Regions from separate parts of the Paenibacillus sp. YPG26 genome, predicted to be linked through region 1. Evidence: predicted binding sites of a transcription regulator. Region 1 holds the regulator's gene; the other holds the start of a gene.
The links. Region 1 encodes Rex, which represses fermentation and respiration genes when NADH is low (regulators of the CRP and FNR family bind a similar motif). Its sites were predicted from a motif close to TTGTGAAATATTTCACAA; they were not measured.
Positions count from the first base shown of each region.

Region 1 (4,214 bases):
ACCCAAGGAAGAGGTAATGATAGCCGCTCAGATGATCGTATGGCTGACCCAGACCGAGACGGGCGATGATGAAGAACTGAACCAGGGTAACCGGGGGGCTGATTTCTGGGAGACGGTTGCCAGCGAATCGGATTCATGCCTCGGCCGCTCATGCCCGTGGTTCCGCAAGTGCTTCTACCATAAAGCCAAACATGAGGCAGGTGTGGCTGATGTGGTAATCACGAATCACTCCAAGCTGTTCACAGATGTGAAAGCGGGGCATCAGCTGCTTCCAAGTTATGAACGTCTTGTAATTGATGAGGCGCACCATCTGGAAGAAGTAGCAGGCAAGCATTTAGGTATGAATATGAAGTACTTCACCGTCGTGCATACCTTGACCCGCCTCTACAAGGACAGCCGAACCGGGCAGCTCCCTAACCTGCGGGCCCAGCTTCAGACCAGTGGGTCTGAGAAAGCAAGTGAGTGGGTAAGCGTGATTGATAATCTGTACCCGGAGATTCTTGAGATCAAGGAGAGCTGGGATCGTCTCAGCGATCAATTGTTCGGACTTATGCCTGAGCGAAGCGATGCGGCTCCGGGAGATCCGGGACAGTTCGTGCTTCGTCTGCTTCCGCACAAGAAGCCTAAGAATTGGGATGCGCTTAGTGAAATCGAGAATCAGATCTATATGACCATGGGCACGGTAATCCGCAAGGGTGAACGTATGGTGAATGAGCTGAAGGATGATGACGACAACTACAGCTCCGAGAGCCTGGTGACGGATATCAGTGGACTTTTCAAGGATTTGGGAGCAGAGAGGGACAGTATTCGTTCATTTATGAAGCTTGACAATGAGGAGACCGTCTACTGGCTTGAGGGTAACGGTCATTACCGAAGCCGGTCTCTGCAGATTTTTGCGGTGCCTGTAGAGGTAAGCGAACAGCTTAAAGCCCTGTTTTTTGACAAAAAGAAAAGTGTCATCATGACTTCTGCCACCTTATCCGTAGATAAGTCGTTCCAGTACATGATCGAACAGCTGGGTCTAACGGAAGCTTCCGAGCAGGATAAGCTGCTCACTTCACTGCTTCCTTCCCCGTTCAAGTACAGGGAACAGGCTCTGCTTGTCATCCCCCGGGATTTCCCGAGTGTGAAGGGCAGTGTCGGGGACGATCATTTTGTGAACACACTTGTGCAGTCTCTCGCAGACTCGGCGGTGGCTACGGAGGGTCGGATGCTCGTACTGTTCACGTCATACCGGATGCTGAGACAGGTGTATGATCCGCTGAAGGAGGTTCTGTCCGCTCAGGGGATCACTGTCATTGGACAAGGGGTGGACAGCGGGAACCGGACCAAGCTAACCCGGAGATTTCAGGGCCAGCAGGCCTCTGTCCTGCTCGGTACAAGCAGCTTCTGGGAAGGCGTGGATATACCCGGTGAGGCTCTAACGAGTCTGGCTATCGTGCGTCTGCCGTTCCAACCCCCGAACCATCCACTGGTGGAAGCCAAGAGCGAAAGGCTGCAGCAGCAGAAGAAGAATCCTTTTATGAAGCTGTCTGTACCGCAAGCAGTAATCCGCTTCAAGCAGGGTTTTGGACGGCTTGTGCGTTCCTCTCAGGACCGCGGTATCGTAATTGTATATGATACGCGAATTCTGGAGTCCTACTACGGAAAGTATTTCCTGTATTCTCTGCCAGGCCCGAAGATGGAGCATATGCCCACCAATCAGATGGTGCCCCGGATTTCGGAATGGCTTCAGCACCGGTAATGACCGGACTCAATTGCATTAGGGGGAAAAGAAATGAAGTCGGAGAAAATTTCAGATGCGGTGGTGCGCAGATTGCCCGTATATCTGCGCTTTCTGAATGAGCTGAGTCACCGGGAAGTCTCAACCGTCTCCTCACAGGAGCTTGGGCAGAAGCTGGATCTCAATCCGGCTCAAATCCGCAAGGATCTTGCTTACTTTGGTGATTTCGGACGAAAAGGTATTGGCTACGATGTCGCCTATCTAATAGAGAAGATACGCCAGATTCTCAATCTGGACCAGCAGATTAATGTGGCTCTGGTTGGAGCAGGGAACCTGGGTCAGGCTCTGTCCAACTACAATACTTATCTGAAGGATAACATGAAGATCGTGGCCGTGTTCGATGCTTCAGAGCAGAAAGTCGGCCAGAAAATAAATTCTCTAACTGTGCAGCCGATAGAAGATCTGGTTGCTACCGTGAAGAAGCTGGGGATCCGGATTGGAATCATCACGGTCCCTGACTTTGAGGCGCAGCGCGTTGCAGATCAGCTTATCGAAGCCGGTATTGAAGCAATTCTTAACTTTGCGCCTACAATTTTGAAGGTGCCTGCACAAGTGCGGCTGCACGCTGCTGATTTTACAACCGATCTGCTCAGTCTGGCCTATTATTTGGGAGATGGAAAGGAAGCACTGACAAATGAGTCGTAAATGGTTAATCGAGAATGGAAGCTTTGCTGTGTTGGAAGAGGGACGTTCTGTTGTTAAGGGATATATGTTAATTGAGGACGATCTGATTACATATGTGGGAGAGGCCCGCCCGGAGATTGAAGAAGGAACAGATACGTTCGATGGTAGAGGCTTGCTGTTCGCACCAGGACTGATCAATACACATGGTCATGCTGCGATGTCCCTGCTTCGTGGTTATGGAGATGATATGCTGCTTCAGGCGTGGCTGCAGGAGAAAATGTGGCCGATGGAAGCGAAGTTCACTTCCCGTGATGTATATTGGGGAACAGCCCTGTCTGTGGTCGAGATGCTTAAAGGAGGAACAACAACCTTCCTGGACATGTATGATCATATGGATCAAGTGGCGAAGGTAGCTGACGAATCGGGTATCCGTGCTGTGTTGATGCGCGGTGCCATCGGGCTGTGCCCAGAGGACGTACAGCAGCAGAAGCTTGAGGAAGCAATACGGTTCGCTAAGGACTGGCATGGCAAAGCGGATGGCCGGATTACGACCATGATGTCTCCGCATTCCCCATACACTTGTCCGCCTGCGTTCATTGAGAAGTTCGTACAAGCTGCACATGATCTGGATCTGCCGCTCCATACCCACATGTCCGAGACAGCTGCTGAAGTGCAGCAGAATATCGAAGAGTATGGTCTTCGTCCAACGATGCATTTGGAGAAGCTTGGTTTCTTCTCCCGGCCTTCGATCATTGCCCATGGTGTGCATCTAACTGATGAAGAAATCGGGATTCTTGCCAACCATAAAGTTGCAGTCTCGCACAATCCAGGCAGTAATCTGAAGCTTGCAAGCGGAGTTGCCCGTGTTGTTGATCTACAGAAGGCAGGCGTGGTCGTATCCCTTGGTACAGATGGGGCTGCCAGCAATAACAATCTGGATATGTTCGAAGAGATCAGGTTGGCAGCCTTGATCCATAAAGGTGTATCCGGTGATCCTACAGCTGTACCGGCAGAAGAAGCGCTTAAGATGGGAACGGTCTACGGGGCAGAGTCGGTATACCTTCCGAATACCGGAAGGCTGGCTGAAGGCATGAAAGCAGATTTCATTGCCTTGAACACAGACCAGGCTCATTTTATTCCGCATACGGATTTTATATCACATATTGTATACTCAGCGGGTCCTAAAGATGTAGAGCATGTCTGGGTGAACGGGAATCAGGTAGTCAAGCATGGCAGCTGTCTAACCATTGATGAAGAGCGGGTGCGCAGAGAAGCTCAGGCTTGTTTCGAAGGATTGCTCTCCCGCTAAGCGGAGCACTTCTGAGTGAAGGGGAGTGATCGCATGAAGAGAAAAACAAAACGGATCCTGATATCCGTATTTACTGTCTTGCTGATCCTGTTCGGTATTCAGCGCTACTATGTGTATACCATGGAAGATTACTGGAATGAGAAGGACGCGGCGGTGATTGTAGCCAAGCAGCAGGCTAATCTGGCTTCGTTCACGCATGCCAGTAAATCTGTATGGGATACGGTATGCTGGGTTATTGAAGGGAAAAATGCAGCAGGAGAAGATATTGTAGTCTGGGTCGTGGACGGCAAGGTTGACCATCAGGAGCTGGCCAAGAACGGGGTTAGCCTGGAACAGGTTAAGAGCAGCATCAAGTCCCAGATGCCGGATATCTCCATTGTTCGTCTTGTTCCGGGTATCTTTGACCAAGGGACTGGGAAGCAATACGTATATCAATTGTTCTATAAAGAAGGCGATCACTACAACTACAAATTCTATCGGTTCACAGATGGACAGGCA
Region 1 is NZ_CP084530.1:1,828,256-1,832,469, forward strand. Features, by position in the region: gene dinG (ATP-dependent DNA helicase DinG) at 1-1,744, shown strand, start outside; gene LDO05_RS08630 (redox-sensing transcriptional repressor Rex) at 1,778-2,428, shown strand; gene LDO05_RS08635 (amidohydrolase) at 2,418-3,716, shown strand; gene LDO05_RS08640 (cell wall elongation regulator TseB-like domain-containing protein) at 3,750-4,214, shown strand, end outside.

Region 2 (4,214 bases), 1.8 Mb from region 1:
TGTTCTGATCAATCGGCAGTCCCTTCAGAAGGCCCGAGAAGACAACACCCAGCAGGAACGGCGGCAGAAAGCTGCCGGCGAAGATCGCGGCGTCCCAGGTCTTCTTCCACCCTGCGAAATCCACCTTGCCCCGAAATTCGAAGGCGACCCCGCGTCCGATGAGCGCGAGAAGAAGCACAACCAGCGGGGTGTAGTATCCGCTGAACATGGTCGCATACCAGTTCGGGAAGGCCGCGAAGATCGCTCCGCCGGCGGTCAGCAGCCATACCTCGTTGGCATCCCAGAAAGGACCGATGGAGTTGATCAGAACCCGGCGCTCTGTGTCATTCCTGGCCAGCACCTGTGTGGCCATACCCACGCCGAAGTCGAAGCCCTCCAGGAAGAAGAAGCCGATGAACAGTACCGCAACCAGCACGAACCATAATTCATTAAGAGACAGCATGATAATCCTCCTTGCCGAACGGATCATGAGTGTGGGCATCCGCAGTTTCTTCCGCATACGGTCCCTTGCTGATAGTACGGACGAACAAATACACCAGCACGGCGGCAAGCGCCGCGTAGATAAGGCAGAACGCAATCAGGGAGAACAGAATCTGCCCTGAGGTAACACTGGGCGATACACTATCCTTCGTCTGCATGAGACCGAACACGGTCCAGGGCTGACGGCCGAATTCCGTCATAACCCAGCCGGATGTGTTCGCGATGAAAGGCAGTGAAATGCTGTAGAGCATGATACGCCAGTACCATTTACCGGAACGCTCCAGACGCTTCCTTGCGGCCAGATAAGCTCCGTAAGCACTGAGCACAATCATCAGACAGCCGGCGGCAATCATGATGCGGAAGCTCCAGAAGGTTGTCCGAACCGGCGGAATATAGTTGCCAGGACCATAGATCTTCTCATACTGGGCTTGCAGCTCGTTCATCCCCTTCACTTCTCCCGAGAACTTGCTGTACGAGAGGAAGCTCAGCAGGTATGGAATCTTGATCTCATATGTATTCTCTTTGGTAGTCGGATCAATTGCAGCCACGACGGTCCACCCTGCCGGGTCTCCGCTCTTGCCCCAGAGTCCCTCGCTGGCAGCCATCTTCATAGGCTGGGTCTTCACGAGATACTGTGCCTGCTGGTGGCCAAAGATCGCAGTGAGGAAGGAAGAGGCCAGGGCTACGATCACCGCGATTTTGAATGATTTCTTGAAAAAGTCCACATCCTGCTTCTTCAGCAGCTTGTATGCACTCACCCCGGTAATCAGAAAAGCTCCGGTTGCAAATGCGCCCAGCACGGTATGCGGGAATTCCACCCACAGCTGGCCATTGCCGATCAGCGCGAAGAAATCGTTCATCTCCGCCCGGCCATTGTTCACCGCGAAACCTACCGGTCTCTGCATGAAGGAGTTGGCGGCCAGGATCCAGAATGCGGAGATGGTGGTGCCCAGGGCTACCAGCCAGATGCTGAGCAGGTGCACCTTTTTGGATAAGCGGTCCCAGCCGAAGATCCACAGACCAATGAAGGTGGATTCCAGGAAGAACGCGAACAGCGCCTCCACCGCAAGCGGCGCGCCGAACACATCCCCGACGAACCGGGAGTAGTCCGACCAGTTCATCCCGAACTGGAACTCCTGCAGAATGCCGGTAACTACCCCGACAGCAAAATTGATCAGGAACAGCTTCCCCCAGAACTTCGCCATTCTTTTGTATTCTTCTTTCCCTTTGACCACGTACATCGTCTCCATGATCGCGATCAGCAGAACCAATCCGATCGACACCGGAACGAAGAAGAAGTGGAAAATGGTAGTTGCCGCAAACTGAATGCGTGCAAGCAGTAACGTGTCCATCTCTCTCTTTCCCTCTTTCTGAATTTGTTGTTGTTCAAGAGTGGCATTGCCGGGGTTACATTGCCCGAGGTGAACAAGTGAGCTTGAAACCATGGATGCCACTCTTGATCCATCATGTGTGATCCTGGTCACTATTTTCGCAAAAGTTGGCTTCTACGCTTATGATAATTGTTACAATCAACAGGTTAATTCAGACAGATTTGTGACGGATATCACATAATTATCCATAGACAAATAGACTATCCCCGGCCAACATGCTTCCAGGTACAGCAGCAGGCTTGTTATAGTTCACCTGTCTACTCTATGGAGAGCATATCAATCAAGGACAGCCCTTATCGTGTAATCTTGCCTGTGCACGGTTATGAGGCAGGATGATTGTGCTTATCCCGCCGCTGATCCAGCAAATGCCGCATCGTCAGCACAGGGTGTCTCAGCAGCATTCGGGGACCCGAATATCTCATCACCTCTTTAATCTGCAGCCGCTGCCCCGGCTTGTAACAATGTACCTTACACTCCACACATGTCGACTTCTCTTCCCCGAACTGACAGAGGTTAAGCCGCTTCATCGCATACCGGTGCAGTGTATAGCACTCCCGGCATAATTTGAGGGTCCGGCTGCCGTTATCACAGCTGTGCACGCGGCTTGCCCGGTCATGATGGCCCGAGCAGTACCTTCCGATCATGAAGCTGACAGTCAGCTTCTCACGGTTGATTCGCGGGCCGTTATTGGCCGGTCTTCGTACTCTATGCGGCTTAATGTTAGATTCCAGTGCCGGTTCGCCTGGCCGGCAGCCTGTTCCTTGTCTATGTTCCATAATCTCCTCCTGAACACCGTGTTTCTCAGCTTATCCGCATTGTACCTGCTTAAGGCGGGGATCGCTGTGATTCCCGCAACATCCTTCCCGGCCAGACGCCTCTCCCGTTGAAGCAAGACATTTTTTATCAATGGCAGAACACCCAGGAGCACCATAAGCGGAATCGTCAGGAAATCGTCCTAATTTAGGATGGAAATTCCATAAAATCTCTCATCAGGTTGGCGAATTATGCTAGATGCCATTATACTTATTTAGGTTGCTATATATTAGGAATACAAGCCTATCAAGCACGCTATGAAAAGGAGCTTAAATCCATATAACTAGGCGACCTTGGTAATATTAGCAACTTTCCACAGTTTTGTGCGTTTATATATTACATATGAGAAAGGGAGAGTACCGATCCTGATGCAATCTTTTTGGTCTAAGTCTATTCGGGGCAACAAACCTGCTGTAATTATTCTGCTGCTTATTATATTTATTCTAGCAGCTTATTTGAGAGTTGATTTCCTCAGATCTGTCCAGCACTCCGTCTCCACAGATTCCAAGCAGTACGACATTATGGTCAAGCAGATTCTGGAGAAAGGGGTATATGGCTACAGAAGCACGGAATCCAATGCCCAAGTGTCGCCAGGTCTGCCTATGTTCATGGCGGCAGTCTATAAGCTGGTAGATTACAAGACCCATGACCCGGCTCCTTATATTCGTTATATTCAGGTTGTGCTCAGCCTCATTACCCTCTTTCTCATTTACCGGCTGGCTAGGCGCATGGGAGGTACTGCAGCCGGACTACTGGCTGCCTTTATTGGCGCCATTTATCCTCCATTTATCTGGAGCAACGGCGCAGTACTCACTGAGGTTATGTGTACGTTCTTCCTGGTCTCTTACTTGTATCTTCAGATTATTGCGTTCGAGAAGAAGACCTGGAAATGGGCCTTGGCCAGCGGCACTCTGATCGGGCTGACCGTACTGACCCGGCCGGAATTCCTGCCGCTGATCTTTGTATGTCACGCCATCTACTTCCTCTGGACGAGAAAGTGGAAGGACACACTCAAGCTCCTGGTAATTACCGCGATTGGGGCCGGGATTATCCTGTCCCCATGGATGATCCGCAACATCATTACCATGAAGCAGGTCATTATCGTCGCGACTCAAGTGAACCCATTTGCCGCCGGAACCTACCCTTACAACAACTATTTGGACGGTATGGTAGACCGTCATGGCAAGACTCAAATAGAGGTTGCCAAAGAACGCCTTAAGATTGGCTTCACCGAGAAGCCAGGATTGTTCCTGAAATGGTACACCATCGGGAAGCTGGAATACATTTATGGGAAAATGTATTTCGGAGCCGGACACAAGCCTTATTACTCGGTCTTCCCCTATGCTATCCGGAATTTATTTCACCAGTGTCTAGTCTTGTTCTTCCTGATCGCCTTGATCGGCACTGCCCGCCGGTTCCGCAGACCTGAATTCCTGCTGGCCTCGTCCGTGGTTGTCATGTCCTTGATCCGGCTGGTCTTCGTTCCGGAATTCAGATACAACTACACCGCCATGCCGGTCATTATTATTC
Region 2 is NZ_CP084530.1:3,661,557-3,665,770, forward strand. Features, by position in the region: gene cydB (cytochrome d ubiquinol oxidase subunit II) at 1-442, opposite strand, end outside; gene LDO05_RS17350 (cytochrome ubiquinol oxidase subunit I) at 429-1,832, opposite strand; gene LDO05_RS17355 (nitrous oxide-stimulated promoter family protein) at 2,192-2,647, opposite strand; gene LDO05_RS17360 (ArnT family glycosyltransferase) at 3,053-4,214, shown strand, end outside.
Region 2: a site for Rex is predicted at 2,033-2,050, ahead of LDO05_RS17350 (cytochrome ubiquinol oxidase subunit I). Genes of this name have one in related genera too.